4 regions of the Rhizobium sp. 05L429 genome follow, and region 4 is predicted to be linked to each of the others. Evidence: predicted binding sites of a transcription regulator. Region 4 holds the regulator's gene; each other region holds the start of a gene.

The links. Region 4 encodes PhoB, which activates phosphate uptake and scavenging genes when phosphate is short. Its sites were predicted from a motif close to TGTCATNNANCTGTCAT; they were not measured.
Positions count from the first base shown of each region.
Region 1: the regulator PhoB is predicted to act here: its motif matches at 8,590-8,606, upstream of pstS (phosphate ABC transporter substrate-binding protein PstS).
Region 2: the regulator PhoB is predicted to act here: its motif matches at 1,987-2,003, upstream of AC1DNW_RS19760 (toxic anion resistance protein).
Region 3: the regulator PhoB is predicted to act here: its motif matches at 2,038-2,054, upstream of AC1DNW_RS29250 (UDP-2,3-diacylglucosamine diphosphatase).

Region 1 is NZ_JBFTNV010000002.1:53,563-70,867, forward strand. It holds gene clpX (ATP-dependent Clp protease ATP-binding subunit ClpX) at 1-672, opposite strand, end outside; gene clpP (ATP-dependent Clp endopeptidase proteolytic subunit ClpP) at 978-1,607, opposite strand; gene AC1DNW_RS01960 (GGDEF domain-containing protein) at 1,990-3,243, shown strand; gene AC1DNW_RS01965 (cytochrome P450) at 3,389-4,633, shown strand; gene pstB (phosphate ABC transporter ATP-binding protein PstB) at 4,717-5,475, opposite strand; gene pstA (phosphate ABC transporter permease PstA) at 5,526-6,383, opposite strand; gene pstC (phosphate ABC transporter permease subunit PstC) at 6,386-7,363, opposite strand; gene pstS (phosphate ABC transporter substrate-binding protein PstS) at 7,452-8,474, opposite strand; gene AC1DNW_RS01990 (SDR family NAD(P)-dependent oxidoreductase) at 8,768-9,571, opposite strand; gene AC1DNW_RS01995 (MarR family winged helix-turn-helix transcriptional regulator) at 9,717-10,199, shown strand; gene AC1DNW_RS02000 (cupin domain-containing protein) at 10,209-10,553, opposite strand; gene AC1DNW_RS02005 (LysE family transporter) at 10,556-11,173, opposite strand; gene AC1DNW_RS02010 (alanine--tRNA ligase-related protein) at 11,661-12,557, shown strand; gene AC1DNW_RS02015 (O-acetylhomoserine aminocarboxypropyltransferase) at 12,601-13,884, opposite strand; gene AC1DNW_RS02020 (CoA-binding protein) at 14,002-14,430, opposite strand; gene AC1DNW_RS02025 (hypothetical protein) at 14,547-14,870, shown strand; gene AC1DNW_RS02030 (EamA family transporter) at 15,350-16,186, shown strand; gene AC1DNW_RS02035 (enoyl-CoA hydratase) at 16,187-17,020, opposite strand.
Region 2 is NZ_JBFTNV010000018.1:92,700-97,171, forward strand. It holds gene AC1DNW_RS19745 (glycerophosphodiester phosphodiesterase) at 1-502, opposite strand, end outside; gene AC1DNW_RS19750 (RidA family protein) at 502-969, opposite strand; gene AC1DNW_RS19755 (cell envelope integrity EipB family protein) at 1,120-1,959, shown strand; gene AC1DNW_RS19760 (toxic anion resistance protein) at 2,165-3,241, shown strand; gene AC1DNW_RS19765 (VWA domain-containing protein) at 3,253-4,472, shown strand, end outside.
Region 3 is NZ_JBFTNV010000037.1:6,219-9,573, reverse strand. It holds gene AC1DNW_RS29255 (MFS transporter) at 1-959, opposite strand, end outside; gene AC1DNW_RS29250 (UDP-2,3-diacylglucosamine diphosphatase) at 1,159-1,971, opposite strand; gene AC1DNW_RS29245 (NADP-dependent malic enzyme) at 2,267-3,355, shown strand, end outside.
Region 4 is NZ_JBFTNV010000021.1:10,127-14,992, reverse strand. It holds gene AC1DNW_RS21230 (alpha/beta fold hydrolase) at 189-1,007, opposite strand; gene AC1DNW_RS21225 (LysR family transcriptional regulator) at 1,387-2,310, shown strand; gene phoB (phosphate regulon transcriptional regulator PhoB) at 2,589-3,272, opposite strand; gene phoU (phosphate signaling complex protein PhoU) at 3,404-4,117, opposite strand; gene pstB (phosphate ABC transporter ATP-binding protein PstB) at 4,162-4,866, opposite strand, start outside.

The DNA of each region.
Region 1 (17,305 bases), on a different contig from region 4:
TACGGAAGCAACCGTGCCTTCCATGATCTTCAGAAGCGCCTGCTGCACGCCCTCACCCGACACGTCGCGGGTTATGGACGGGTTGTCGGACTTCCGGGAGATCTTGTCGACTTCGTCGATGTAGACGATGCCGCGCTGGGCGCGCTCGACATTGTAATCCGCAGCCTGAAGAAGCTTCAGAATGATGTTTTCGACGTCTTCGCCGACATAGCCGGCTTCCGTCAGCGTGGTCGCGTCGGCCATCGTGAAGGGAACGTCGATGATGCGGGCGAGCGTCTGGGCGAGATAGGTCTTGCCGCAGCCGGTCGGGCCAACCAGCATGATGTTCGACTTCGCCAGTTCGACATCGCCGTTCTTGGAGGCGTGCGCGAGACGCTTGTAGTGATTGTGAACGGCGACCGACAGGATCTTCTTCGCCTGACGCTGGCCGATGACATATTCGTCGAGAACCTTGATGATGTCCTGGGGCGTGGGAACGCCGTCACGGGACTTGACCATCGAGGACTTGTTCTCCTCACGGATGATGTCCATGCACAATTCGACGCATTCATCGCAGATGAACACGGTCGGTCCGGCAATAAGCTTCCGGACTTCATGCTGGCTCTTTCCGCAGAAAGAACAATAGAGGGTGTTCTTACTGTCGCCGCCGTTGCTGCCGCTGACCTTGCTCATATCACTTTCCTTCCAGCACGCCGCATTTCGAACGCGAAATCGCGGTCCACTCAATCAGCTCCCTGGCAGCACTCCCTACCCGGAGTTCCTGCCGACAAGGGCTTCAGGGGGTACGAACCGGGCCCAATCAATCATGTCCGGGTACCGGCGGCAACGAATTCCCCTTCGAATGCCGAATGCTATGTCATAAAAATTCAACATAGCATTAATAGTTACTATTAGCGTCTCCGCCGCCAGATGAAACCCCTTGTTCAATCACAAATGGGATAGAACTGTGGCGGCGAAAACACCATCCCTATTAATTACTAGGCCTGCTCGCCTTCCATTTCGACGCGCGATGTCAGAACCTTGTCGATGACGCCCCAGGTCTGGGCCTCGTCCGCATCCATGAAATGGTCACGGTCGAGGGTCTTTTCAACTTCTTCGAGGGTACGGCCCGTGTGCTTCACGTAGACCTCGTTGAGGCGGCGCTTCATCTTGATGATGTCGCGGGCATGGCGTTCGATGTCCGAAGCCTGGCCCTGGAAACCGCCCGAGGGCTGATGAACCATGATGCGGGAATTCGGCGTGGCGAAACGCATGTCCTTGTGACCGGCAGCCAGGAGCAGCGAGCCCATGGAAGCGGCCTGGCCGATGCAAAGCGTCGAGACAGCCGGCTTGATGAACTGCATGGTGTCGTAGATCGCCATGCCGGCAGTGACGACGCCGCCCGGCGAATTGATATAGAGCGCGATTTCCTTCTTCGGGTTTTCCGCCTCGAGGAAGAGAAGCTGGGCGCAGACGAGCGTCGCCATATGATCCTCGACAGGGCCTGTCAGGAAGATGATGCGTTCCTTGAGCAGGCGGGAATAGATGTCGTAGGAGCGTTCACCGCGATTGGTCTGTTCCACAACCATCGGCACGAGTGCCATAGCGGTATCGACTGGGTTTCTCATGTGCGTCCTTTTAACGTCTTTCCGGCGAAAGCCGGGAATCAAAGAAAAATGCCTTGTCCCTACATAGAGTGTCCCCGCCCCCCTCTTCAAGACACGCATAAGGATAACGTTAAGAAGGGTGCGCGGCATATGACTTTGGCATTTCACTATTCCGTTTCTCCCAAACGCCTGTTAACGGCGAGGCCTTACCTTTGCCTCTCACAGTTTTTCTCTGTGACAAGATGAAGGAAGGCTTACCGGGCTCGACGGATCTCACGGGTATTTACCGGGCGGAAAGCTTATCGGCAGATATCGCCGAAATTGCCGGTCCCAGATTTGTGCCATTAATCAAACAGCGAGCTTCTTCGGCAAGGATGCGGCCAACACTCAAGGGGTTGATGCCGTGTTCAATGTCACTACAGGTCTGTCCATCTGGTGCTCCGAAGCCCTTACGCTCGCTCTGGTTCTGTGCGTGGCCTGGCGCCACAACCAGAAGAGCGGCGCCTACCTTTATTGGGCGCTCGGCTTCCTGTTCAGTGGCATCGGCTTTGCGCTCGTTGCGGCCCGCGGCGGAATCCCCGACCTGCTTTCCATCGAAATCGGCAATGCCATTGCCCTGCTCGGCCAGAGCGCCTGGGTCGCCGGCTTCCTGGCGCTCGACCGCAAGAAGATGGAATGGTGGGCGCTGCTGCCGCCGGCAATCTGGCTTGCGGGCGTTTTCCTTCCATGGATCAACGAGGATTATTCCAACCGCGTCATTCTCTACAATCTCTCCTCTGCGACTGGCGCCACTGCGCTTGCCATGGCGGTCGCCGCCGGCGACATCCATCGCGAGCGTACCCGCATCAAGCTGATGGCGATCTTCGTGCTGCAGGCCTTCCTCTGCTTCGGCGTGGCGCTGGCAATGGCGCTTATTCTGCCTTCGGATGGGGAAGCGACGAATTTCAGCGGAGCGGCCGCCATGGCCAGCGCCTTCCTGCTCACCATCGCCTTCGCGCTCACCTGCCGCCTCATCATGGAGCGATCGGAACGCCATCTGCGCCTCCTGACGCTCACGGATTCGCTGACGGGCGTGCTGAACCGCCGCGGCCTGCTCGGCTATTTCGGCAAGATCCAAGAGAAAGCGCATGACGATCAGCATCAGGTCGGCGTCATCCTCTTCGACCTCGACCATTTCAAGCGCGTCAACGACCGCTTCGGCCATCAGTCTGGCGATGCGGTCCTGACCGCCTTTGCCCGCCTCGCCCGCCAATATATCCCGAACAATATCTTCGGCCGCATGGGCGGCGAGGAATTCGCAGCCTTCGTCACCGTCCGAGACCAGACCGAAGCAGAAGCGCTGGCGGAATCGATCCGCGCCGAATTCTGCCGCCTGCCGGTCAACACAGGCGAGGCACTGGTTCCCGCCACCGTCAGCGTCGGCATCGCACTATCCTCGGCGATCGAGGCCAATATCGACCGGCTGGTGTCGGCCGCCGACCGGGCGCTCTATTCGGCGAAGGCTGCCGGCCGCAACTGCACGGTCGTCTTCGGCGAGGAGGAGGCTGCAGCACCAGCGCCTGGCGAACCGAACACCAATGCAGGCGAACTCGTGCCGACCGTCGACGATCAGGTGGAAGCACTGCGCCGCATGGGTGTGCTCTCTCGCGCCGGCTAGAGCATTTCCGCTTCTTCAAGCAACGGAAAAGCTCTAGCCTTTTGTTTTTACGCAATTCCGGACGCAAAACCGCTGCACAGTTTTGCTCGAACTGCTTCAAGCGACCATCTTTTCGAGGCTTGGCAAATCCGCTAAGCCTCTGCCCATGATGATACCGCCCTTCCTCAAGATCGATCCAGCAACCCGCCGCGTGTCGCTCGATGGCAGCGACCCGGCCTTCTACGGCGATCCGAACGCGGTCTATGCCGCGCTTCATGCCCATTGTCCCACCTTCTATTGGGAACAGCAGAAGCAGTGGTTCGTCACCGGCTATGATCATGTGAACGGACTGCTGCGCGACCGCCGCTTCGGCCGGCAGATCCTGCATATTGCCAGCCGCGAGGAGCTTGGCCTGCCCGAACCGGAGCCGCATATCGCCGCCTTCGATCTCGCCGAACGCTATTCGCTGCTGGAGTTGGAGCCGCCGGAACACACGCGGCTGCGTACCCTCGTCAACCGCGCCTTCGTGTCTCGCCATGTCGAGAAGATGAAGCCGGAGCTGGAAGAGCTCGCAAATAGACTGATCGACGGCTTTGCCGACAAGGGCGAAGTCGAGCTTCTTTCGGCCTTTGCCGATGTCATCCCGGTGACGATGATCGCCCGCATGATCGGCATTCCCGAGGAGATGGGGCCGCAGCTGCTGAAATGGTCGCATGCCTATGTGCGCATGTATATGTTCGGCCGCACCCGTGCGGACGAGGATGCCGCCGAGCAGGCTGCCAGGGAATTTTCCGATTACGTGAAAACAGTCATTACCGAGCGCCGGGCAGAGCCGCGTGACGACCTGCTGACGCACATGATCCATACCGAACACAAGGGCCAGTACCTGACGGAAGATGAGCTCGTTTCGACGACCATCGTGCTGCTCAATGCCGGCCATGAGGCGACGGTCCACCAGATCGGCAATTCGGTGCGCATCATTCTGGATAGCGGCTACGATCCCGCCGATCTCTTCCGCGACGAGACCGCCACCGAGCGGACGGTCGAGGAGACGCTGCGCATCTGCGCGCCCGTCCACATCTTCCAGCGCTGGGCGCTCGAGCCCGCCGAGATCGACGGCGTAGAGTTCAAGCGCGGCGACAAGGTCAGCATGCTCCTCGCCGCCGCCAATCTCGATCCGGCGAAGTTTTCCGATCCCCTCACCTTCAAGCCCGACCGCAACGAGGCGCCCAATCTCTCCTTCGGCGCCGGCATCCATTTCTGCATCGGCGCACCGCTGGCGCGGCTGGAGCTCAATGTCGTGCTTCCGATCCTTTTCAGACGCCTGCCGGGGCTCAAGCTTGCGAAGACGCCCGTCGTCAAGGACGTCTACCACTTCCACGGCCTCGATCGCCTGGATCTCGTCTGCTAAGCCATCTTTCCGAAATCCGGAACCGAAAACGGCCGGCATGCTCATCGCACGCCGGCCGTCCTTTTCAGCAAAAGAATGTCGTATCAGCCGTAACGGCCGGTGATGTAGTCTTCCGTGCGCTTGACCTTCGGCGACTGGAAGATCTGCGCGGTCGGGCCGTATTCGATCAGCTCACCGAGATACATGAAGGCGGTGTTGTCGGAGATGCGGCTTGCCTGCTGCATGTTGTGGGTGACGATGACGATCGTGAACTCGCCCTTCAACTGCGAGATCAGTTCTTCGACCTTGGCGGTCGAGATCGGGTCAAGGGCCGAGGTCGGCTCATCGAGAAGCAGGACTTCCGGGCGCAGCGCCACGCCGCGGGCGATGCAGAGACGCTGCTGCTGGCCGCCGGAAAGGCCAAGGCCGCTGCCCTTCAGCTTGTCCTTGACCTCATCCCAGAGGGCAGCCTGCCGGAGCGCCTGCTCGACGCGGACATCCATGTCGGCCTTGTTGAGGCGCTCATGGTGGCGAATGCCGTAGGCAATGTTGTCATAGATCGACATCGGGAACGGCACCGGCTTTTGGAACACCATGCCGACTCGGGCGCGCAGCTCGTTCATCGAGAAGCTCGGGTCGAGAATGTTCTTCCCGTCAAGCTTGATCGAGCCGCTGGCGCGCATCTTCGGATACAGCATGTAGATGCGGTTCAGGATGCGCAGCAGCGTGGACTTGCCGCAGCCGGAGGGACCGATCAGGGCGGAGACCTGACGTTCCGGGAAGCTCAGGCTCACATCCTTGATCGCATGAGAATCGCCATAATAGAAATTGACTTTCTCGAGGGAGATCTTGTCTTTGGCCATCGGCTTTCGCGACGTGCTGGTGGTGTCGAAAGTGTCTGGGGACTGAAGCATCATTTCCCACCTTTTCGGTTCAGGACGGAGCGCGATACGACGCTCAGGATTAGAACGAAGGCCGTCATCACGAAGGCACCGGCCCATGCAAGATTCTGCCATTGCTCATAGGGGCTCATGGCGAACTGGAAGATGACGACCGGAATGTTCGCCATCGGCTGGGACATGTTCAAGCTCCAATACTGGTTGTTCAGAGCGGTGAAGAGGAGCGGCGCGGTTTCGCCCGAAATGCGGGCGATGGCGAGCAGGATACCGGTGAGGATGCCCGTGGAGGCGGCGCGATAGAGGACATTGACCGTGACCTTCCAGCGCGGGATGCCGAGCGAAAGGGCTGCCTCACGCATGACATCGGGAACCAGCCGCAGCATCTCGTCGGTCGTGCGAACCACGACCGGCAGGAAGATGAAGGCGAGCGCGATGCCGCCTGCGAAACCCGAGAAGCGTGACGTCGGGCGGACGACCACTTCATAGACGAACAGACCGATGATGATTGACGGCGCCGAGAGCAGGATGTCGTTGACGAATCGGATGGCCTCGCCGAGTTTCTTGCCGCGCGCGAATTCCGACAGGTAGGTGCCGGCCAGCACGCCGATCGGCGTGCCGATGATAACGGCCAGAACGACCATCAGCAGGCTGCCCATGAAGGCATTGGCGAGACCGCCTCCGTCTTCGCCGGGCGGCGGCGTCATTTCCGTAAGAAGGCTGGGGCTGAGCGCGGACAAGCCGTGGATCAGCGTCGTCCAGAGGATCCACACCAGGAAGAACAGGCCGAGCATGGTCGCGAGGCCGCAAAGCGTCAGCGCGATCGTGCTGCCGATCTGGCGACGGCGGTAGAGGGAACCCGAATAGGTAGCCACGATTACTCTCCCCTCTGCTTTGCCATGCGCGCGAGCATGAGCTTGGCGGCGGCCAGAACGATGAAGGTGACGACGAAGAGGATGAGGCCGAGGGCTGCGAGCGACGACCTGTAGAGGTCGTCCGAAGCCTCGGCAAACTCGTTGGCGAGGGTCGCCGCGATCGAAGTGCCGGGCTCCATCAGCGACACCGCGATATTGTGGGTGTTGCCGAGGACGAATGTCACCGCCATGGTCTCACCGAGCGCACGGCCGAGACCCAGGAAGATGCCGCCGACGACAGCAGTGCGCGTGTGCGGGATGACGATGTCACGCACCACTTCCCACTTGGTCGAACCCAGCGCATAGGCCGATTCCTTGAGCTGCGCAGGGACGACCAAGAAGACGTCGCGCATGACCGAGGAGATGAAAGGGATGATCATGATCGCCAGCACGATGCCTGACGTCAGCATGCCGATGCCGAGCGGAGCGCCCGAGAACAGCGCGCCGATCACCGGGATCGGGCCGAGCCAGTCGATCAGAACCGGCTGGATGTAATCCGACATGAAGGGAGCAAACGTAAAGAGACCCCACATGCCGTAAATGATCGAGGGGATGCCGGCGAGAAGCTCGACTGCGCCGCCGATCGGCCCGCGAATGGAGCGCGGCGCAACTTCGGTGATGAAAACCGCAATACCGAGGCTGACGGGAACGCCGATGATCATGGCGAGCGCCGAGGTGACCAGCGTACCGTAGATCGGCACAAGGCCTGCGAATTTCTCGGCAACCGGATCCCATTCCGTGCCGGTCAGGAAGCCGAAGCCGAAGGTCCGGAACGCGAGAAGCCCGCTCAGGGCCATGGAGATCGCCGCGGCCAGCAGGGCGGCGAGAACGAACAGGCCACAGCCCAAAACTATCCAGTAAAAAATACGATCGCCTGCGGCGCCGTCGCGGCGCTTCACGCCCGCGGTGTCGGCGGGCAGCGATGCCAATGCTTCGCTCATATCCGTACGCTCTGCTGCTTTGAGGGGGTATCAAAGGTATCAGGGGCGGAAAGCTTGGCTTTCCGCCCCGACTGCAGTTTCGTCAGGATCAGCCCTTGAAGGAGGCCGTCCAGTAACCTTCGATCTGCTTCACGAGCGTGTCCGGAAGCGGAACGTAGTCGAGCGAGGAAGCTTCCTTCTGGCCCTTTTCGAGAGCCCACTTGAAGAAGGCAAAAGCAGCCTTGGAGCGAGCAGCGTCCTTTGGCTCCTTGTACATGATTGCCCAGGTGGTCGCCGTGATCGGCCAGGCCTTTTCGCCCGGAGCGTTGGTCATGATCAGGTAGAAGTCCTGAGCCTTGCCCCATTCTGCGCTTGCAGCGGCAGCCGAGAAGCTTTCAGCATTCGGCTTCGGATACTGGCCGGAAGCGTTCTGGATGAGAACGTAGGGCAGCTTGTTCTGCAGGGCGTAGGCGTATTCGACGTAGCCGATCGAGTCCTTGACGCGGGTGACGTAAGCAGCAACGCCTTCGTTGCCTTTGCCGCCGATGCCGACCGGCCAATTGACGGCAGTGCCTTCACCGACCTTCGACTTCCAGTCCGGGTTTACCTTGGAGAAGAAGTTCGTCCAGTTGAAAGAGGTGCCCGAACCGTCCGAACGGTGAACGACGGCGATCTGGCTGTCGGGCAGCTTCAGGCCCGGGTTCAGATCGGCGATGGCCTTGTCGTTCCACTTGGTGACGTTGCCGAGGTAGATGTCGGCGAGAACCTTGCCCGAGAGCTTCAGTTCGCCTGATTTGATGCCCTTGACGTTGATGACGGGAACGATGCCGCCGACAACGAGCGGAAACTGGCCAAAGCCGCCAGCCGTCAGATCTTCCGGCTTGAGCGGGGCGTCAGAAGCGCCGAAGTCAACCGTTGCAGCCTTGATCTGGGCGATACCACCGCCCGAACCGATCGACTGGTAATTCAGCTTGTCGCCGGTTTCCTTGTTGTAGTCTGCCGACCACTTCGAAAGAACCGGGTAGACGAAGGTGGAGCCAGCGCCGGTAATGTCGGCAGCGGAAGCCGAGACTGCCAGAGCGGCAACCAGGCCGGCGCCGAGGCAGGCCGAAAGGAGTTTCTTGGTGAGCATTTGCGACTCTTCCCTGATGGAACTAGAGGACGACGAGGCTCGGCGCCATGGAGGGGGTGTCCACTGTCAGGGGCGCTGAATTTCCTCGTCACGGGAAGGCGGCTAGGCGTCTATTATTACAGTTTGATGACAGTTTGTGACGGGTGACATGAAATGCAAAGCTGTGCATAAGCCACTGAAGCCACTGACTTTCCTAATAAATCGCGCATCAACAAAGCCCTAGCGAAGGAGGTGCGGCCCTATTGCCGCAGGGCTGCGGTCGATTGCCGCAGCCCAGTTCGAAAATGTCGCAATCAGACCTTGGAAATCCCGTAGCGCGCGGCAGGCCTGTCGAGAGAAAGGTTCGGGCCAAGCCCATGACGAGCGGCCGTATAGGCGTCAAAATCGGTGATATCAGGCAGCGAAGGGATGGTGATCACCTCGCCCTGATCGAAACCCGCGAGAGCGGCATCCACCATGTCGGCCACGTCCATCACCATGGATGGTGGGAAGCTGTCGAAGGAACCGCCGACACGCTCGAAGATCTCGGTGCGGGTCAGGCCCGGCAACACAGCCTGGATCTTGACGCCCTTCGGACCGGCTTCGGCATTCAGCGCATGGGTGAGGTTCAACACGAAAGCCTTGGTGGCGCTGTAAGTGCCGTTGAAACGCTCGGGGATGAAGGCGACGACGGAGGCGATGTTGATGACTGCGCCCTTGCCGCGTTCGGCGAAAGTCTGGGCGGCGGCAACGGCAAGCCGGTTTGCTGCGACGACGTTCAGTTCGATCATGGTTTCGAGATAGTCGATGTCATCTTCGAGCAGCGTGCCCTTCGGGCCGATGCCGGCATTGTTGACGAGGAGCGTGATGGCCTTGTCGTCGCGCAGGCGCTGCTCGACCTTGCGCACGTCCTCGCGCTTGGTGAGGTCAGCGGGCAGCACGTCCACCTTGATGCCCTGCTCTGCCGAGAGCTTTTCCGAGAGCGCATTCAGGCGACTGGCGTCACGGGCGACGAGCAGAAGATCGTAGCCGCGCTTGGCAAGCCGGTCGGCATAGGTTGCGCCGATGCCCGAAGAGGCGCCGGTGACGAGAGCAGTTCCGAGAGTGGAGGCAGACATGGTTCCATCCTTTCGTGATTGGAAATTAGAGGTATATGCCACCATATGAGGAGCGAACCCGAATTTACGCAAGGGGCGCGACGAAAAATAAACGTAGCGGCGTTTGGCGCGTCATCAATATGCTAGAGACATCCGCCGCAGGAGAATGATGATGAATGAACGGGCGAAGCTCTTCGAGGGCTGGCAGATCTGCAGCAACAGCGCGCTGAAGAGAGCGACTCGCCAGCTCGGCCAGCTCTATGATGACGTCATCGATGCGAGCGGCCTCAGAGGCACGCAATATACGCTGATGACGCAGATCCATATGAATTCCGGCTCATCGCTGAAGGTTCTGGCCGAAAACATGGTGATGGATCTTTCAGCGCTCGGCCACACGCTCAAGCCGCTGATCCGGGACGGGCTGGTGGAACTCGTGCCCGACGAGAAGGACCGCCGCGTCAAGCGCACCAGGCTGACGGAAGCCGGCATCGACAAATGGCAGGAAGCGACCCGACTCTGGCGGGAAGCGCATCAACGCTTCGAGCATCTCTTGGGCCAAGAACAGGCAAAGGCCCTGCGCGACACGCTGAACCTGATTGCCTCGAAGGATTTCGCCAGCCGCTTCCGGGCTGGCGAAAACAAAGGCTGATCCGCGACGTCAGAGGCGGATCACATAATCCTTGCGAGTCGTTTCAATCACTTCCCAGGTTCCGTTGAAGCCCGGTCTGAGGATGAGGCGGTCGCCGGCTTTGAGGTGAATGGCCTCGCCGCCGTCTTCGGTCACGATGGAATGGCCGGAGAGGATGCTGAAATATTCCCATTCCTCATAGACGATACGCCACTTGCCTGGCGTCGCCTCCCAGATGCCGGCATAAAGGCCGCCCTCGGCCTCCTCCAGGTTCCAGGTGCGGAATTGCGGATCGCCGGAGATAATGCGTTCGGCGGCGGGAGCGCCGACTTCCGGTTCGATGCTGTCGATATCGAAGGGGATAACGTTTGCCATGGTCACCGCGCCGAGGTCAGAAGTTTCAGGCCGAAGCCCATGAAGATGACGCCGGCCGCGGCATCGAGTGTCTTGCGGCCGCGCGCATAGGCGCCGGCAACGGCCGGATTGCGCAGCACCGTCAACACGAAGGAGTACCAGAGCGAGGAGACCAGAACCATCGTGGCGACAGCCGAAGCACCCTGTATCCAGCTGTGCTCGACCGGAAGTGTCGCTGCAAAGAGGGAGGCGACGAAAAAGGCCGATTTCGGATTGGCGAGATTGGTCGCGAGCCCCGAATAGAAGGCCTGCTTCGGACCAATCCCTGCCGGCGCGGCATTCGGCTCACTGCCGCTTACCTTGCGCCAGCTGTTCCAGACGAGCTTCGCGCCGAGGAAGCAAAGATAAAGCCCGCCTGCGACCTTCAGGAACAGATAGGCGAAGGGCACAGCGGCAAAGAGCGCGCTGATGCCGAGCCAGCCGGCCAGCCCCCAGCAGAAAGTACCGAGGATGACACCGGCGATGACGGCAACCGCCGCGCTTCGCGACCCCTCCAGCGCCGTTCTGACGACAATGAAAAAGTTCGGACCCGGCGTAATGGCGGCCACCGCCCAGATGGCTGCAACGGAAAGCAGGAACATGAAAGCCTTTCTATTCTTTGCAGCAAACCTCTGCACGAACCGCAATAAAATCGTCCGCCTTTTCACACGGCAGCGCCGACGTCTAAGCAGACATCCGACACTGGGGCAATCACCCCCTGAGAGTAGGATAATCCCACCCTCCAGCCAGACGGCCGCGAGCTTCTTTTAGGAGAGCAACATAGTCCGCCCTGAATGGCGATACCAATTGCTTTTCAAGGTCTGCCAACAGCCTGTGCAGCACCGCCCCCTCAGCGGTGCTTTCGAAGCACTCCGCGTTGGGAGTCGCAGCACTGCTCTGTTCGCACCAGCGTGACAAAAGTTCGAAAAGAACCAGCGCTTCATTGGGAGAGAGGTGGATTTCCGCTCCATGGGGCGGATCATGTTGTTCGTTTTCCATGATCCGAAGGTGGCACGCACCGCGCATCTGCGCAATGAACTGGCCGGTCTCTGGCAGCCGCATATTGTTTGACGCTGCACATGACCGTATATGAATCGCAGGCAAACAACAGCAAAGGAGGTTGCCTATGTCACAGCGGGACGCCTGAACCAGGAATACCAGAACTACTGCCTCTCCAGAGGCATTGCATTCTCACGCATTGAATCCGTACGGCCGCACGACGATACCACGCTCTTCTGCAGCGCTGGAATGCAGCAGTACAAGCCCCTCTTCTCCAGTCCATCCCACATGGGAACCGTCGCAAACAGCCAGGCTTGCCTGCGCATGGGCGACTTGGAAGAGATCGGAGACGGGACGCACTTCCTCTACTTCACCATGCTTGGGCTGTTCTCGTTTCGCGAGATGACGGTCGGCGAGGCTATCGACTTTTGGCTGGGCTTTCTCGGATCGCTCGGCCTGACGCCGGATCACGCCACCATTCATCCCGACAAGGTCGACGAGTGGTCCCCGCTCTATAGCGGACGGGTACCGATCATCTCTGACCCGGAATGCACCTGGAGCGACGGCAATGTGACGGGATACTGTACCGAATTCTACAGGGACGGAATCGAGATCGGGAACATCGTCAACCCGCTCGGGACTTGTATCGACGTGGGGTTTGGCCTCGAACGCCTCGACATGTTGATCAATGGAACGCCACCGGAGTCCGCGCTTGAAACGCTGGTTTCGACGGCGATGATGATCATCCGCTCTGGCTATGTTCCGGGCAACAAGGAACAGGGTTACGTCCTGCGCAAATTGCTGAGACGCATCCAGATTATGGGCGGCAAGGTGGATCATCATTTCTTTGCCGAGGAAGCCGATCGACAGAAGCGGATTGCCGAAAAGTTCGAACGCCTCCGCCACAAGCATCCGGACAAATCGAAAGAATGGTGGTTCGACACCCATGGCATCGACATTGACCTTTGTGGCAATGCGTCGTCATGAGGTTACAGGGGCTCGAAAGAGCCCCTGTCTTTCCCGAACTGCATCAGATCTTCGACAGCGACTGTTCGAGATCGGCGATGATGTCCTTCACATCCTCGATGCCAACGGAGAGGCGCACCACGTCAGGTCCAGCGCCTGCTGCGACCCTCTGCTCGTCGGTCAGCTGCCGGTGCGTGGTAGAAGCCGGATGGATCACCAGCGAGCGCGTATCGCCGATATTGGCGAGATGCGAAAAGAGTTCCAGTCCTTCGACCAGCGCCTTGCCCGCCTCATAGCCGCCTTTGACACCGAAGGTGAAGACGGAGCCCGCCCCCTTCGGAGAATACCGCTGCTGCAAGGCGTAGTTGGGGTCATCCTCCAGGCCGGCATAGTTCACCCAGGCGATCTTGGAATGAGCCTTCAACCATTTGGCAACGGCGAGCGCATTGTCACTATGGCGCTGCATGCGCAGCGGCAGCGTCTCGATGCCGGTCAGGATCAGGAAGGAATTGAAGGGCGAGATTGCCGGGCCGAGGTCGCGCAGGCCGAGCACGCGGCAGGCGATGGCGAAGGCGAAATTACCGAAGGTCTGGTGCAGGACGACGCCATTATATTCCGGCCGCGGGCTGGACAGCATCGGATAGTTGCCGGTCTTCGACCAGTCGAATGTGCCGCCATCGACGATGATGCCGCCCATGGAATTGCCATGACCGCCGAGGAACTTGGTCAGCGAGTGGACGACGATATCGGCGCCGTGCTCGATCGGCCGGATGAGATAGGGTGTTGCCATGGTGTTGTCGACGATCAGCGGCAGATCGTGGCGATGGGCGATTTCGGCGATCGCGGCAATATCGACAAAGGTACCGCCGGGATTGGCAAGACTCTCGATGAAGATCGCCCGCGTCTTGTCATCGATCTTGCTCTCGAAATCATCCGGGTCGTCGGAATCGGCCCAGCGCACCTGCCAGCCGAAATTCTCGAAAGCATGGCCGAACTGGTTGATCGAACCACCGTAGAGGCGGCGGGCGGCGACGAAATTCTCGCCGGGGCGCATCAGCGTGTGGAAGACGATCATCTGCGCCGCATGGCCGGAGGCGACGGCGAGTGCTGCCGTGCCGCCCTCAAGCGCCGCGACACGCTCCTCCAGAACCGCCTGGGTAGGGTTCATGATGCGCGAGTAGATATTGCCGAACTGCTGCAGGCCAAACAGGGCTGCGGCATGATCGGAATCGTTGAAGACGAAGGCCGTCGTCTGGTAGATCGGTGTTATCCGCGCGCCGGTCGCCGGATCGGGCTGAGCGCCCGCATGGATCGCCAGCGTGTTGAATCCCGGATCGTTTTTGGCCATTTCGTCCTCCCGTACTGTTGTTGACGGGCGCGATCATAGCCGCTCGACTGCGAAAGTTAACCGCGATCTTTTTCAACCGCAGCACGTTCCGGGGAAAATCCGTCCTGCCTGATGGCGTCAGCCGAAAAGACGCGGATATTCGATCGCCGGGCATCGGTTCATGACGACCTTGATGCCGCCGGCCTCTGCCTTGGCGGCGGCCGCATCGTCGCTGACGCCGAGTTGCGCCCACACAACCTGCGGGCGGGGATCGAGTGCCAGGGCCTCATCCACCACTCCATCAAGATATTCGGATGCGCGGAACACATCGACCATGTCGACCGGTTCGGGAATGTCGGCAAGGCGGGCATAAACGGTCTGCCCATGGATCTGCTTGCCCGCCTGCCCCGGATTGACGGGAATGACCTTATAGCCACGCGACAGGAGGTAGCCCATGACACCATTGCTCGGTCGGGCCGGATTGGGCGAAGCCCCTGTCAGAGCGATGGTTCTCACGGATTTCAGAATGCCGGAGAGATAGTCGTCGGCATAGGAATCATAGTTCATCAGGGTTCTCCAGTCTGGTGTCACCAGGGGCGGATTTCACAGTCGCGATTCATTGAAACCGTCGGCCAGTTTTGGACGTATATATAGGTGCCGGAATATCAGGGAGAAATTGTGCCATGAAAAAAATCGCCCTTGCCCTCGCGCTCGTGCTGACCGCCTCGCCGGCGCTTGCGATCTCGCGCTACAATCCGCTTGCCATGACCTGCCAGAGCGTGCGGGCGGCGATCCACAGTGAAGGCGCCGTCATCTTTCGCTACACCTCGCCGCGCGGTCTTCCCCTCTACGACCGCTATGTCCGCAACAGCAACTACTGCGATGCGACCGATTATGCGGAATGGACGAGCATTCCCTCCAAGGACAACCCCAAGTGCAAGGTGCTGAACTGCCAGAACATAGACAACCAGGACGGGATGCTCTTCATCCCACACTATAGTCTCTAACCCGCGTTCATTCGGAATTTTGAATATTATCGATCCTTTCGCATGCGCGAAAGGATCGATGTTCAATTCAAGGATACAAAAATTCCAGGCTTATTTTCTTAAGTTGCAAATTTATAATCATTTCAAAGTTATAGAATAATATCTACATTTCAGCATCATAGGATTGTCGACAATCTCCTGCTTCGGAAGAGCTTCACCTTTCATGCATAATTTGATCACTATATGTTCACGCGTCCATTAGGAACATCTCATAGTTGAGTAAGGTGAGCATAATTGAACGTATTTCGAGCGCACGCAAAAATTGCTACAACGGTGGGCAATTGTTCAGCTGGTCAATCCATGCTATTGAAAATTCGGACATGCGGAACACACCTTCAGATCAAACAGAACAAACGCAGGTTGTTATTTCACAGCAGGTTTAAACGGGAAAGCTGTGACGTTTTCCCATATTTTGTTGCACTGCTCCCGGATCAGCCATCTTGCCCCTCGACGTCGTTCTCCTCGTCCTTTTCGGTGCTCTTCTGCATGCGACATGGAATGCCATCATCAAAGCCGGCACGGATAAGTCGCTCGATGCGGCGCTGATCTCTGCCGGCGGCGCGGTCGCCTCACTGCCCTTCCTTCCCCTGCTTCCCCTGCCGCAGCCGCAGGCCTGGCCCTTCATCGGGGCCTCCGCCATCCTGCAATTTGCCTATTTCCAGCTGGTCGCCGCCGCCTATAGGGCCGGCGATATCGGTCTGGTCTATCCGTTGATGCGTGGCGCCGCCCCCCTGCTCATCGTCGCCACCAGCGGCTTCATCCTGGGAGAGAACCTGACGGGCGGGGCGCTTGCCGGCACTATGACGATCTGCGCTGGTATCCTTACGCTCGCCTTCGAAGCCCGCCACGGAAGCCGCCGCGCGATCATGCTGGCGCTCATCAACGCCTGCGTCATCGCCACCTATACCTATGTGGACGGCATCGGCGCCCGGCTTTCCGGCAATGCGGTTTCCTACACTTTGTGGATGTCGCTTCTGCCGCCGGTTCTGCTCTTCGCCTGGGCGCTGTCGCAGCGCGGTCTGGTGGCTGTCGCCACTCACGTCAAGCGCAACTGGGCGCGCGGGCTGATCGGCGGCGCCGGTTCGATCGCCTCCTACGGGCTGGCGCTCTGGGCGATGACGAAGGCGCCGGTTGCGACGGTGGCAGCACTACGGGAAACCGCCATCCTGTTTGCGCTTGTCATCTCGGTTGTGGTGCTGAAGGAAAAGGCCAGCGTCTGGCGTTACCTCGCCGGCATCATCATCGCGCTCGGCGGCCTGATCCTGAAGCTCGCCTGATCACTCGCCCTTCCATTCGGGCGTGCGTTTGCCGAGGAAGGCGCCGATGCCCTCGTGCGCATCGCCGGTCAGCATGCTGTCGACCATCACGTTTGCGGCATAGTCGTAGGCTTCCACAATGGGCATCTCCAATTGCCGGTAGAAGGCTTCCTTGCCGATCTTCAATGCCTGAGGCGACTTCGAGGCGATGACGGAAGCGTATTTGCTGACGACCTGCGTGAGGTATTGTTTCGGTACGATACGGTTGATCAGGCCGAAATCCTTGGCAGTCGAGGCGTCGATCGTCTCGCCCGTCAGCAGCATTTCCATTGCCTGCTTGCGGTGGGCGGCGCGGGAGACGGCGACAGCCGGTGTCGAGCAGAAAAGGCCGATATTGACGCCCGGCGTACAGAAGGTGGACGTATCCGTACAGATAGCAAGATCGCAGCTTGCGACGAGCTGGCAGCCCGCTGCGGTCGCGAGCCCGTCGATCTCGGCGATGACTGGTTTCGGAAGGCGCGTGATCTCCAGCATCAGGTCGGCGGCCAGCGCAAAGGTCTCCTCGAAGAAGGCGACGCCATCGTCCTCGTCGGCGCGATGAGCGGTCAGTTCCTTGAGGTCGTGACCGGCGGAAAAGACATTGCCGTTCGAAGCGATGACGACGATGCGCACGTCCTCGTCGTCGGCCGCCCCCTGCAGCTCGCCCATCAGCGTTTCCATTGTCGATATCGACAGGGCATTGGCCGGCGGGTTGTTGAGCGTCAGGCGCAATATCCCGCCGGACAGCTGGCGGAGCACAAGGGCGCCATCGCCCGAATTGTTGTTGTCCTTGCGGAAGGATACGATCTCGGCCATGGGATATTCCTGTGTGCTGTCTATGTCCTGCCCTTTTGCCACAAGGGTGGGGCAATTTCGAGCCGAATACGGCGCCGCCACGGGCCAAAGTGCAAAACTTCGGCCTTTCCAGACCTGTTAATGTGAGGTATTTATATACCACACAGATAAACCGTTGTTTTCATTGCCTTATTTTTCCAGCGCTCGGAACGGCTTATATTGACCGGCTATTCGATTGCCGCTATAAGCCGCGCCGGAAATGCAGCCTTTCGGGGCCGTTTTCTTTTTGGCCTGTCTTTCAGCCAG
Region 2 (4,472 bases), on a different contig from region 4:
TCGTATTGCCGTTGGCCGTCAGCCCGATCGGGTAGGGAGAGTTGAGCTCCCTGAGATCCTTCAGCAGCCACCGGTCGAAGCTCATCAGCGCGACCTTGCCTTCATAGCCCTCGAGCACATCGAGAACGGCCTCGGCAAAGCCCTCGTCGTCGGCTTCGCGGCCCTTGAGCTCCAGCACCAGCGGTACTTTGCCCTTAACGAGGTGAAGAAGCTGCTTCAGCGTCGGCACCTTGTCCTTCGTGCCGCCGACAGCAAACAGCCCGAGTTCCTGGGAGGTCCGTTCGCGCACATCGCCCTTGAGGTTGCAGAGACGTTCCAGATCTTCATCATGGAAGATGACCGGCACGGCATCCGAGGCGTAATGCAGGTCGCATTCGATGGCAAAGCCCGCTTCGACGGCGCGCGAAAAGGCCGAGAGCGTGTTTTCCCAGACGGCGTTGTTGAGGTCATGATAGCCGCGATGCGCGACCGGCAGCTCTTTGATCCAGTRGGCATTCGTCATTATGCGATTTCCATGATAGCATCGATTTCGACTGCGGCATTGAGCGGCAGGGCAGCCATGCCGACCGCGGCGCGGGCATGTTTGCCGGCTTCGCCGAGCACGCCGGCGATCAGGTTCGAAGCGCCGTTGATGACAAGGTGCTGCTCGACGAATTCGGGTACCGATGCAACAAAGCCGTTAAGCTTGATGACCCGGCGAATGCGGCCGAGATCGCCGCCGAGTGCCGCCTTTGCCTGTGCGAGAATGTTGATGGCGCAAAGTTCAGCGGCGCGCTGACCGGTGGCGACGTCGACATTCTTGCCGAGGTGGCCGGTAACGGCGACTTTGCCGGACTCGAGAGGCAACTGGCCGGAAATGGTGAGAAGATTGCCGCTGATGACATAAGGGACGTAGTTGGCAGCAGGTGCGGCAGCTTCGGGAAGGGTTATCCCCATTTCCGACAGACGCGCGGCGATTTGATCGGACATTTTCGTCTCCGCTTTTGTTGTCAATTCTTCAAAAATTATGCATCAAGACTAGAATCTTTAATGTGACAGTTTCGAGCCTCGACTTGGCCGCCTCGATTTGGCCGAAACGGTTCTTATAACATCGCGGACGAGTCCAACAGGAGTTAATGAATGTTCCGATCGTCACTTGCCGCTCTTCTCCTCGCAAGCGTTTCCGCCAATGTCTCCGCGGCCGCGCCGGCGACGAGCGCTGTGATCGCGACCGGGCTCGTTGCTCACCGCGCGGTTTACGACCTGGAACTGAAGGACGCCTCGGAACGCTCCGGCATCTCCTCCATGTACGGCCGTATGGTCTATGAGTTCGACGGCAATTATTGCGAAGGCTTCACCACGAATTTCCGCTTCGTCACCCAGATCGACACGGGCGATAGCGTGCGCGTCAGCGACCAGCAGACCAAGACCTTCGAGAGCCTGAAGGACGGCAAGTTCACCTTCGACACGAAGTCCTTCACCGACGACCAGCTCGACAAGGAAGTCAACGGCGCGGCCGAGGATAAGCCGGAAGGCGTGAAGGTCGACCTGACGCAGCCGGCTAGCCGCGAGCTGCAGCTCGCCGAAAGCCGGTTCCCGACCGAGCATATGCTCGATGTCATCCAGAACGCCAAAGACGGCAAGCGCTTCTTCGAAGCTCGCGTTTTCGATGGCTCTGATGACGGCGACAAATCACTGGTCACCACGACCATCGTCGGCAAGCAGGAAACCCCGGCCACCGATGAGGCCGATGCCGGCAATGCCGGCCAGTTCTCCAAGACCGCCTTCTGGCCGGTGACGATCTCTTATTTCAACGAGAATGCCAAATCGGACACTCTGCCGGTCTACCGCATGTCGTTCAAGCTCTATGAGAACGGCATCACGCGCGACCTGACGATGGACTACGGCGATTTCGTGCTGACCGGCAAGCTCGCCAATCTCGAACTTCTCGACAAGAAGGCCGCGCCGACCTGCCAGTAAGGCGGGTTTTGTCGCTCCTTAACCAACTGTCATAAAAGCGTATTTCTAGTGCAGCTAAACTGTCGTCCCGAGATGAGTCATCGCGGGCCGGTACGTGTGGAAGTCTGCCTTTTCCGACCCTGCAGCGTGGATGGCCCATTTGCTACGACAATGGGTTTGCAATTCGTAAGACCAATTGCGCCACAAGCCGAGAAAGACGACCCGAATGGCCGATACCGATCTCGCGACTATGCAGAATGCCTCTCTGCCGGCGATTGCCGCCGATCCCTCCGAAATAGCCCGCATCACCGATAATATCAGTATCACTGACCGCGCCGGAATCTCCGTCTTCGGAGACCGGGCGCAGCAGTCTGTGAGCGACTATTCCGACAGGATCCTGCGCGAGGTGCGCAACAAGGATCTCGGTGAGGTCGGCAAGCTTCTAACCGACATCATCCTGAAATCGAAGAGCCTCGATCCTGCGTCGTTGAAGGAGAAGGGTTTCCTCAGCCGCATGTTCCTCTCTGCCCAGGCACGCCTCGAACGCTTCAAGGAAGAGTTCGAGGATGTCGCGGGTCAGATCGACCGTATCGGGCTGGAACTCGACCGCCACAAGGATACGCTGCGCCGTMATATCGCCTTGCTCGACGATCTGCATGAGGAGACGAAACAGTCGATCATCCGGCTCGACGCCTATGTGCAGGCCGGCAAGAATTTCGCTGACCATTTCCGTGCGATCGAGTTGCCGAAACTGAAGAGCGCAGCCGATGCCGCGACGTCGGCGCCCGGCGACGGCATGCTGGAAGCGCAGACCTATCAGGACAGCGTCCAGGCGCTCGACCGACTGGAGAAACGCATCTTCTATCTGCAGCAGGCTCGTCAGCTCGGCATCCAGCAGCTTCCGCAGATCCGCATCGTCCAGGCTGGCGACGAGACGCTGATCGAGAACCTTCAGGCCACCTCGGCACTGACGGTTCCGGCCTGGAAGCAGAAGATGGTCATTCTGCTCGGGCTTAGCAGGCAGAAATCGGCCCTCGATCTGCAGAAGACGGTCACCGACGCCACCAATGACATGATCCGCCAGGCCTCCGAAATGATGAAGGATCAGGCGATCGCCATCGAGCAGCAGTCGCAGCGCGGCATCGTTGATATGGAGACGCTTGCCAAGGCCAATCAGGATCTGATCGACACTGTAACCGGCGTGCTGCGCGTCCAGGAGGAGGGCCGTAAGAAGCGCGCTGAGGCCGAGCAGCATATGGAACAACTGACGATCGACCTCAAGAAGGCGATGACACAGGCGTGACCGGCAAAAACATGATCCGATCACTCGTCTCCGCACTGGCGCTGTCTGGTCTGGCGGCGCTGGCCGGCTGCGATGCTTTCAGCAGCGGCCCTGACTTTTCGATCGTTTCCGGGTKGGAAAACACCGTCCTCCAGCCGATCGTCGAGGAATTCTGCAAGGAGAAGCACGCGACCTGCTCCTTCAAATATGAGGGCACGCTCGATATCGGCCTCGCGCTGCAAAGCGATCAGGGCGTTGAGCAGGACGCCGTCTGGCCCGCTTCCAGCGTCTGGGTCGACATGTTCGACACAAGGCGCAGGGTCAAGGACCTGACGTCGGTGGCGCAGACGCCCGTCATCCTCGGTGTGCGCAAGTCGAAGGCCGAACAGCTCGGCTGGATCGGAAAGGATGTCTTCGTGAAGGATATCTTGGCAGCGGTGGATAGCGGCTCGCTGAAGTTTCTGATGACATCAGCCACTCAGTCGAATTCAGGAGCCAGCGCCTATCTCGCCATGCTCTCAAGCGCGCTCGGCAACAAGCCGGTGATCGAGCCCGGCGATCTCGACGACAAGACGGTCCAGGACACCGTTCGAAGCCTGCTTGCCGGCGTTGCGCGCTCCTCCGGCTCTTCGGGCTGGCTCGCCGACCTCTATACGGATTCCGCTGGCAAGGGCACGATCTACGATGCCATGTGGAACTACGAGGCGGTCATCAAGGAAACCAACGACAAACTGTCAGGCATGGGCAAGGAGCCGCTTTACGCCATCTATCCCGCCGATGGCGTGGCGATGGCGGATTCACCGATCGGTTTCGTCGATCATGGCCGCGGCGCCGAGGTACAGACCTTCTTCAAGGATCTGCTTGCCTATTTGCGTTCGCCCTATGTCCAGAAGAAGATCGCCGAAACCGGCCGCCGCCTGCCGCTCGGCAGTGTGACTGCGCAGCCGGAGCCGAGCTGGAACTTCGATCCCACGAGACTGGTGACAGCTATCCGCATGCCGGAACCAACGGTGATCCGCCAGGCACTCACGCTTTATCAGGCCGCACTTCGCAAGCCGTCGCTGACGGCGCTCTGCCTCGACTTCTCCGGCTCGATGCAGGGAGACGGCGAGAAGAGTCTGCAGGAGGCGATGCGTTTCCTGTTCACGCCGGAAGAGGCCAGCAAGGTGCTGGTGCAGTGGTCACCTGCTGACCGCATCTTCGTCATTCCCTTCGATGCCAATGTCCGCAATATCTTTTCGGGCTCGGGCGA
Region 3 (3,355 bases), on a different contig from region 4:
ACGAAGGCATAGGTGAAACCGTGCAGGCACTGCAGCGTGAAGAAGCCGAGAAAACTCGTCTCCGTCGGAAAGAACACCCAACGGCAGACGCTGACCGCACAGCCGAAGCGGATCAGCGTCCAGGCATTGAAGCGGCGGTTGAGGCGTCGGGAGAGGAAGAAGACCGTCACTTCCGAGGCAACGCCGGCACTCCAGAGAATGCCGACCTCTGTTCCCGAGAAGCCGAGATGGTGCCAGTAGATCGAGGAAAAGGCGTTGAGCAGCGCGTGGCTCGCCTGCTGGATCGAAACGCCGAGCAGCAGCAGGAGCAGATGCGGTTCCCTCAGCCCGCTGCCTGTCGTCGCCGGAAGGTTGATCGGCTGGCCGCGTCGCCGTGTCGGTCCGATGCGTGGACAGAAGATCGCCATGGCGATGGTCAAAATGAAGCCGAAGATCATGATTGGCAACACCATGCCGCCACCCCAGCGGCCGACCAGTTCGCCGCCGAGCATCGTCGAAACGATGAAGGCGATGGAACCCCAGACGCGCATCGAGCCATAATCCAGCCCCCAGCGGCGCACGCCTGATATCACGATGGATTCGACGACTGGCACATAGGGCGCGAAAGTGGCACCCTGCAGCGCAAAGACGATCAGCACCGACCAGAAGCTCGACGTCCAGTAGAGCGCCACCGCCGTCAGCAGCGATAGCGCCCCCGACCATAAGAGCACATGTGCGCGCTCCGGCATGCGGTCCGCAAAGACAGCCACGATCGGCGCGACGAGAACGCGCACGATCATCGGCACGGCCAGGATGGTGCCGATCTGATGATCGTTGAACTGGTGGGTCGAAAGMCAGACGGGGAAGAAGGGCAGGACGATACCGTTGACCAGCAGCGGCGCGCTGTAGCAAAGCGCGCTGAGCAGCCGGAAGCGCGGCGGCGCTCCCTCACCCGTCGAGGGATTTTGTGCGGGAATCATGATGGACCTGAAGGAAACTGTGCGTTGCCTAACACATCCAATCAAGCACGACTATGGCGAGAAATAGCCCAATCGAAACGATTAAAAAAAATAAACCAAAACGATTTAAAAAATAAATAGGGCCCGTCGCCAAGCGGCAACGGGCTAAATTCCTGGGTGTACCGGCAGAAAGCCCGCCGGCACGGTACGCGCGCAATATTCAGGCGGCCTGCGGGGCGAAATCACCCTCTTCAAGCAATTCGATGGAGGTCAGTGCCGGCACGTTGCTGGTCAGCGCGCGCCAGGTGATGAGTTCGAAAGTGCCGTCTTCATGCTCGACGATTGCCGTGCAGCTTTCGACCCAGTCGCCGGTGTTGATATAGCKGATGCCTTCCATATCCTCGATCACGGCGTGATGGATATGGCCACAGATGACGCCGTCGGCGCCGCTCTTGCGGGCTTCCTCGGCAACCACGCGCTGGAACTCGCCGATGAAATTGACGGCATGTTTCACCTGCAGCTTGGCCCAGGCCGAAAACGACCAGTAGGGCATGCCGAGACGGCGGCGGATCGCGGCAAGCACGATATTGATGCGGATCGCCGTGTCATAGGCCCAGTCGCCGAGATAGGCGAGCAGTCGGGCGTTGCGCACAACGACGTCGAATTCGTCGCCATGCAGGACGAGGTACTTCTTGCCGTCGGCGCCGTCATGGATGATGCGGTCGACGACTTCGATGCCGCCAAAATGTGTGCCCGGAAAGGCGCGCAGGAATTCGTCGTGATTGCCGGGGATATAAACGACGCGCGTACCCTTGCGCGCCTTGCGCAAGAGCTTCTGGACCACGTCGTTGCAGACCTGCGGCCAGTACCAGCTGCGCTTCAGGCGCCAGCCATCGATGATATCGCCGACGAGGTAGATCGTGTCAGCCTCGTGATACCTAAGGAAATCCAGCAGAAAATCTGCCTTCGCAGCCTTGGAGCCGAGATGCACATCGGAAATGAAGAGGGTGCGGAAGCGCCGGGGTTCCATCATGTCTATCACAAGCCTTTCCGCTCGTGTCCCATCGTTCTTCGTCTAGCCTTCCAAAATCAGACTCGTGTATCAGGAAGATGACAAAACGCAGGAAAGCCCTGCGAAGCCGATCAATCCACCGGTCAGAGCGTCCCTGGTGAAGTGCCGCAATCCGATCAGGGAAGGCTCTAATGTCAGCTCCCCTTTACCGTCCGGGTCAAAAAGTTCCCCTGCGGCCATTTCCGTACTGTCCAGGCCGGTCGATTGATGTATGGAGGAGTCTTCAAAAGACTTTGAAGGACGATTGGAAGCGGCGATGGATCACCAGGAAAAATCCCAGGAAAAAGCCAAGACGGAAACGAATCTGACGGGCGGCAGCCTCGACGAACAGGCGCTTTTCTTCCACCGCTATCCGCGCCCCGGCAAGCTGGAAATCCAGGCGACCAAGCCGCTCGGCAACCAGCGCGACCTGGCGCTCGCCTATTCTCCCGGAGTTGCCGCTCCCTGTCTCGCCATTCGTGACAATCCGGAACAGGCGGCCGACTACACGTCCCGCGCCAACCTCGTCGCCGTGATTTCGAACGGTACTGCCGTTCTCGGTCTCGGCAATATCGGCCCGCTTGCCTCCAAGCCGGTCATGGAAGGCAAAGCCGTTCTCTTCAAGAAATTCGCCGGCATCGACGTCTTCGATATCGAAGTGGATGCTGCAAGTGTCGAGCAGATGGTTTCCACCGTCGCTTCGCTGGAGCCGACCTTCGGCGGCATCAACCTCGAGGACATCAAGGCACCGGAATGCTTCCAGATCGAGAAGCAGCTGCGCGAGAAGATGAAGATCCCGGTCTTCCACGACGACCAGCATGGCACCGCGATCATCGTTGCCGCCGCGATCCTCAACGGGCTGGAACTCGCCGGTAAGAAGATCGACGAGGTCAAGATCGTCGCCTCCGGTGCCGGTGCGGCGGCACTTGCCTGTCTTAACCTGCTCGTGACGCTCGGCGCCAAGCGCGAAAACATCTGGGTCCACGATCTCGAAGGCCTCGTCTATGAAGGCCGCGTCGAGCTGATGGACGAGTGGAAGGCAATCTACGCCCAGAAGAGCGACACCCGCACGCTCGCCGACAATATAGGTGGCGCCGATGTCTTCCTCGGCCTGTCCGCTGCCGGCGTGCTGAAGCCGGAACTGCTTGCGCAGATGGCCGACAAGCCGCTGATCATGGCGCTYGCCAACCCGACGCCGGAGATCATGCCGGATCTCGCCCGCGCCGCGCGGCCCGATGCGATGATCTGCACCGGCCGGTCGGACTTCCCGAACCAAGTCAATAACGTCCTCTGCTTCCCCTATATTTTCAGGGGCGCGCTGGATTGTGGCGCCGAGACGATCAACGAGGAAATGAAGATGGCCGCC
Region 4 (4,866 bases):
CCATTTCGGCCGGTGGAGTAACCGGCCACCGCAACGAAAGATTTAAGCGCGACAAGTCGCATCTTTCGCTTCTCACCAAGCAAAGCAAATTGCCACTGTCGGAAGCACCCTCCGGGAACGCTCCCCGTACCAGGCACCAACAGGTGTCACCCGGCACTGCCGGGTGACAGAACGTCCCGTCGATGTCGTCAAGACCTGATGAACGAGAGCAGGTCGGGGTTGAGGACATCCGCATGCGTGGTCAGCATGCCATGGGGGTAGCCCGGATAGGTCTTCAGCGATCCGTTCTTAAGCAAGTTGACCGCACGCGGCACGGAACTTGCGAAGGGGACGACTTGATCGGCCTCGCCATGCATTACCAGCACCGGCACGGTGATCTTCTTGAGGTCTTCGGTATAATCTTCCAGCCAAGAGTCGACAGTCGCGTAGTGAGCCAGGGCACCACCGGCCATGCCCTGGCGCCACCAGTTCGCAATGATTGCCTCCGAAGGCTTGGCCCCATCGAGGTTGTAGCCGTAGAACGGATTCTCAGGGACGAAACGGTAGAACTCCGCCCGGTTGCCCAGCATGCCTGCCCGGATCGCTTCGAACCACTCCGGCGGTTGACCGGACGGATTTTCCGCGCTCCGGTACATGTTCGGTGTCAGCGAAGCGACCAGCACCGCCTTCGCGACGCGCTCCTGATGGCGAGCCACATAGCGAGCCACCTCACCGCCACCTGTCGAGTGCCCGATATGGATCGCGTCGCGCAGGTTGAGGTGCTCGGTCAGGGCCGCGAGGTCGGCAACCCAGTGGTCCATATCGTTGCCGGTGCCGGGCTGGTCGGACCGGCCGTGGCCGCGCCGGTCGTGGGCGATCACCCGATACCCCTGATGAAGGAAGTATGTCATCTGGGCGTCCCAGTCGTCCGCTGTCAGCGGCCAGCCGTGGCTGAAAACGATCGGTTGGCCCGAGCCCCAGTCCTTGTAGAAGATGTTTACGCCGTCCGTGGTCGTGATTGTAGGCATCGCGTCGCTCCATCTGCGCTGTTAAACATTCATTGGAAGATAATAAATCACTAAATAAAGCCATCCATCCACGCGCTATTGCAATAGCCGACGCAAGATTGCCACGCATGCCTCATCTTTCGAGGCCCAGGCACATGATCCGACACAAGAATTGGTCAGTCTCACATAATGTAGGTCAGCGCCGATAATTGCGGGTCACGACAGGTAGGCTTTTAGACATTTAGCTTTCCTTCTCTGACTGGACACAGTTGACTGCGAAATACTTCCGATGAAGCATTCGACTATGTCCCTAGATTGCGGCGTTAATTAAATCCCCCTTTTATCAAGGACAAATACCTTGTACGTTCGAGCTATGCCTTAAAGGCATAGCGGGGACGCGATGGAACTCAGGCATTTGCGCTATTTTATTGCTGTTGCGGAAGAGGGAAGCTTACTGACCGCAGCCGAGCGGCGGCTACACACTTCCCAGCCCTCACTCAGCAGGCAAATTCGCGATCTGGAAACCGAAGTCRGTGTAAAACTGCTGGAACGGCAGCCGCGCGGCGTGACGCTCACCGCCGCCGGTAAAGTGTTTCTTGATCACGCGCGGCTGGCGTTGTTGCAAGTCGAGGCGGCTGCGGAAGGGGCCCGGCGGGCAGAGCAGCCGCAAAAGCAGTCGTTCACTATCGGTTTTCTCGCAGGGCAAGAGGTCGTGTGGCTACCCCATGCACTGCGCATTATTCGTGAGGAAGCGCCGGAGGTTGAAATCATATTGTCCAGTCAGTCTTCCCCGGACCTTGCTCTGGCACTGATGCGAGGCAAGCTGGACGTCGCTTTCCTTCGCCCCGAGACGCAGAGTGTTGGTGTGTCGTTCAAGTTTTTAGCCAAGGAGCCACTGATCGCCGTGCTGCCGGCTGACCATCGCTTGACGTCGCAGAAAAAGATCCGGCCACAGGATCTTGCCCGCGAAACTTACGTCAGTTCGGCTAGAATTTCTCCGGTCTTGCAATCCGTGATCCAGGAGTACGCGTCGAACGTTGGGATCACACTCAAGGCAGAGTACGAAGGTGAAGGCCTACCATCAGCAATGTCGCTCGTCGTGTCTACAGGTGGAATAACGCTTATTCCGCTTTATGCGCAAAATATGCTGACGCCAAATGTCGTTGCCAGAGCACTTGAGGGTGTGCCTCCGACAATTGATCTCACCTTAGGATACAACGATTCAAATTCCTCACCTTTGCTCCGCCGATTTTTGTCTCGTTCTGATGAACTAGTCGCCAACGTACAAAATCAGAGCATCATCCGCTATGCTGAAGTTCCATAGCAGAGCTCACGCTCATCTTGGTGACGGCTTCGATTGGCTAGCGCCAGCAAGCCGACAGTCCCCTTCCGGCCCCAAATCAGTCGATGCTCAAGGCTCAGAGAATGTTCGCAATCGGCGCATAGCAGATGTCCCCGTCATCGCTTGAGCCCTCGCGATGCAAGGGGCATGTCGGTCAAGGCGTCAGCAAGCCAACGTCTACTCTTAAAAAGCCCACCCGAACAAACAAACGGGCCGCCCGGTTACCCAGACGACCCGTTCGTGACCTCCGATCACTCGGATCAGGCTTCCATGGAATATCCCGCGCCGCGGACGGTGCGGATGACATCCTGCATGTTGGAGAAATTCAGCGCCTTGCGCAGGCGGCCGACATGGACGTCGACGGTGCGTTCATCCACGTAGATATCGTGACCCCAGACGCCATCGAGAAGCTGCGAGCGGGAGAAGACCCTGCCCGGCGACGACATCAGGAATTCCAAGAGGCGGAATTCGGTCGGGCCGAGGCGGACTTCGCGGCTCTTGCGATGGACGCGATGGGTTTCGCGATCGAGCTCGATATCACCACACTTCAAAACGGTGGAGAGAACCTCCGGACGGGCGCGTCGCAGCATCGCCTTGACGCGGGCAACGAGTTCCGGCGTGGAGAAGGGCTTGACGACATAGTCATCCGCGCCGGTCGAGAGACCGCGAACGCGCTCGCTCTCTTCGCCGCGTGCCGTCAGCATGATGATCGGCAGACGCTCGGTTTCCGGCCGCATGCGCAGCCGGCGGCAGAGCTCGATGCCGGAAACGCCCGGCAGCATCCAGTCAAGGATGAGCAGGTCCGGGGTGCGCTCCTGAAGCCGGATTTCGGCCTCGTCGCCACGGAGGATCGTATCCACCTCGAAACCTTCAGCCTCGAGATTGTAGCGGAGAAGCACGCTGAGTGCCTCTTCATCTTCAACAACTGCAACTCTTGGGATCATGCGTGTCAGTCTCCTAATGCATGATCCTTAAACCGGGGGTGATTTAAGCAAGGGACCATGCAGGAACTCGGAATTGGCTGCGACCCTTGCGCGCCCCAGCGCGGGGCGCGCACGCAATCGGCAGGTCCAGATTACTCCGTCACCGCACCAACGGTATTGGAGCTGTCGTCCTTCGGACGCTCGCCCTCCGGCTGGGCGCCGGTTGCCATGTAGTAGATCGTCTCGGCGATGTTGGTTGCATGGTCGCCGATGCGCTCGATGTTCTTGGCGCAGAAGAGAAGATGCGTGCAGCTCGTGATGTTGCGCGGATCTTCCATCATGTAGGTCAGGAGTTCGCGGAACAGCGAAGTGTACATCGCGTCGATCTCGTCGTCGCGTTCGCGGATCGCATTCGCCTTGTCAGCTGAACGATTGGTGTAGACGTCGAGCACTTCCTTGAGCTGGACGAGCGCCAGTTCGGAGAGATGCTCGAGGCCGCGGGCGAGCTTGCGCGGAACGCCGGTGCTCTGCACCGCGATGACGCGCTTTGCCGTGTTCTTGCCGAGATCGCCGACGCGCTCGAGGTCGGCGGCGATGCGGATCGAACCCATGATCTCGCGAAGGTCGGAGGCCATCGGCTGGCGACGGGCGATCGTGACGATCGCCTTGTCGTTGATCTCGCGCTCGGCGTGATCGAGGATCACATCGTCGGAAATGACCTTCTGAGCAAGCGCGGTATCGCCGTTGACGAGCGCGCGGACAGCGTCGCCGCCCATCTGTTCGGCAAGACCACCCATCTCGGAAATGCGCCGGGACAGGAATTTCAGATCGTCATCGTAAGCAGAGAAAATATGTGTTGATGCCATGGGGCTTTGTCCTCGAAAATCGGGAAGGCTTCACATCGCCAAAATCAGCCGAAGCGACCCATGATGTAGTCCTGGGTACGCGGATCGTCCGGGTTGGTGAACATCTTGTCGGTATCGTTCTCCTCGACCAGGTTGCCGAGGTGGAACATAGCCGTGCGCTGCGATACGCGAGCGGCCTGCTGCATGGAATGCGTCACGATGACGATCGTGTAGTTTTCACGCAGCTCGTGGATCAGCTCTTCGACCTTGGCAGTTGCGATCGGGTCGAGCGCCGAGCAGGGCTCGTCCATCAGGATGACTTCCGGGCTGACGGCAACGGCGCGTGCGATGCACAGACGCTGCTGCTGACCGCCGGAAAGGCCGGTGCCGGATTCATGCACGCGATCCTTGACCTCATTCCAGAGGCCGGCGCGCTGCAGGCTCGTCTCGACAATCTGGTCGAGGTCGGCCTTGGACTTGGCAAGGCCATGGATGCGCGGACCGTAAGAAACGTTTTCATAGATCGTCTTCGGGAACGGGTTCGGCTTCTGGAAGACCATGCCGACGCGGGCGCGAAGTTCGACGACGTCGATGTCGGGATCGTAGATGTCGTCGCTATCGAGCGTGATCTTGCCGGTGACGCGGCAGCCGTCGATCGTGTCGTTCATGCGGTTCAGCGACCGCAGGAAGGTGGACTTGCCGCAGCCCGAGGGGCCGATCAGGGCGGTCACGGTGTTTTCGCGGACGTTCAGATTGACATCGAAAAGCGC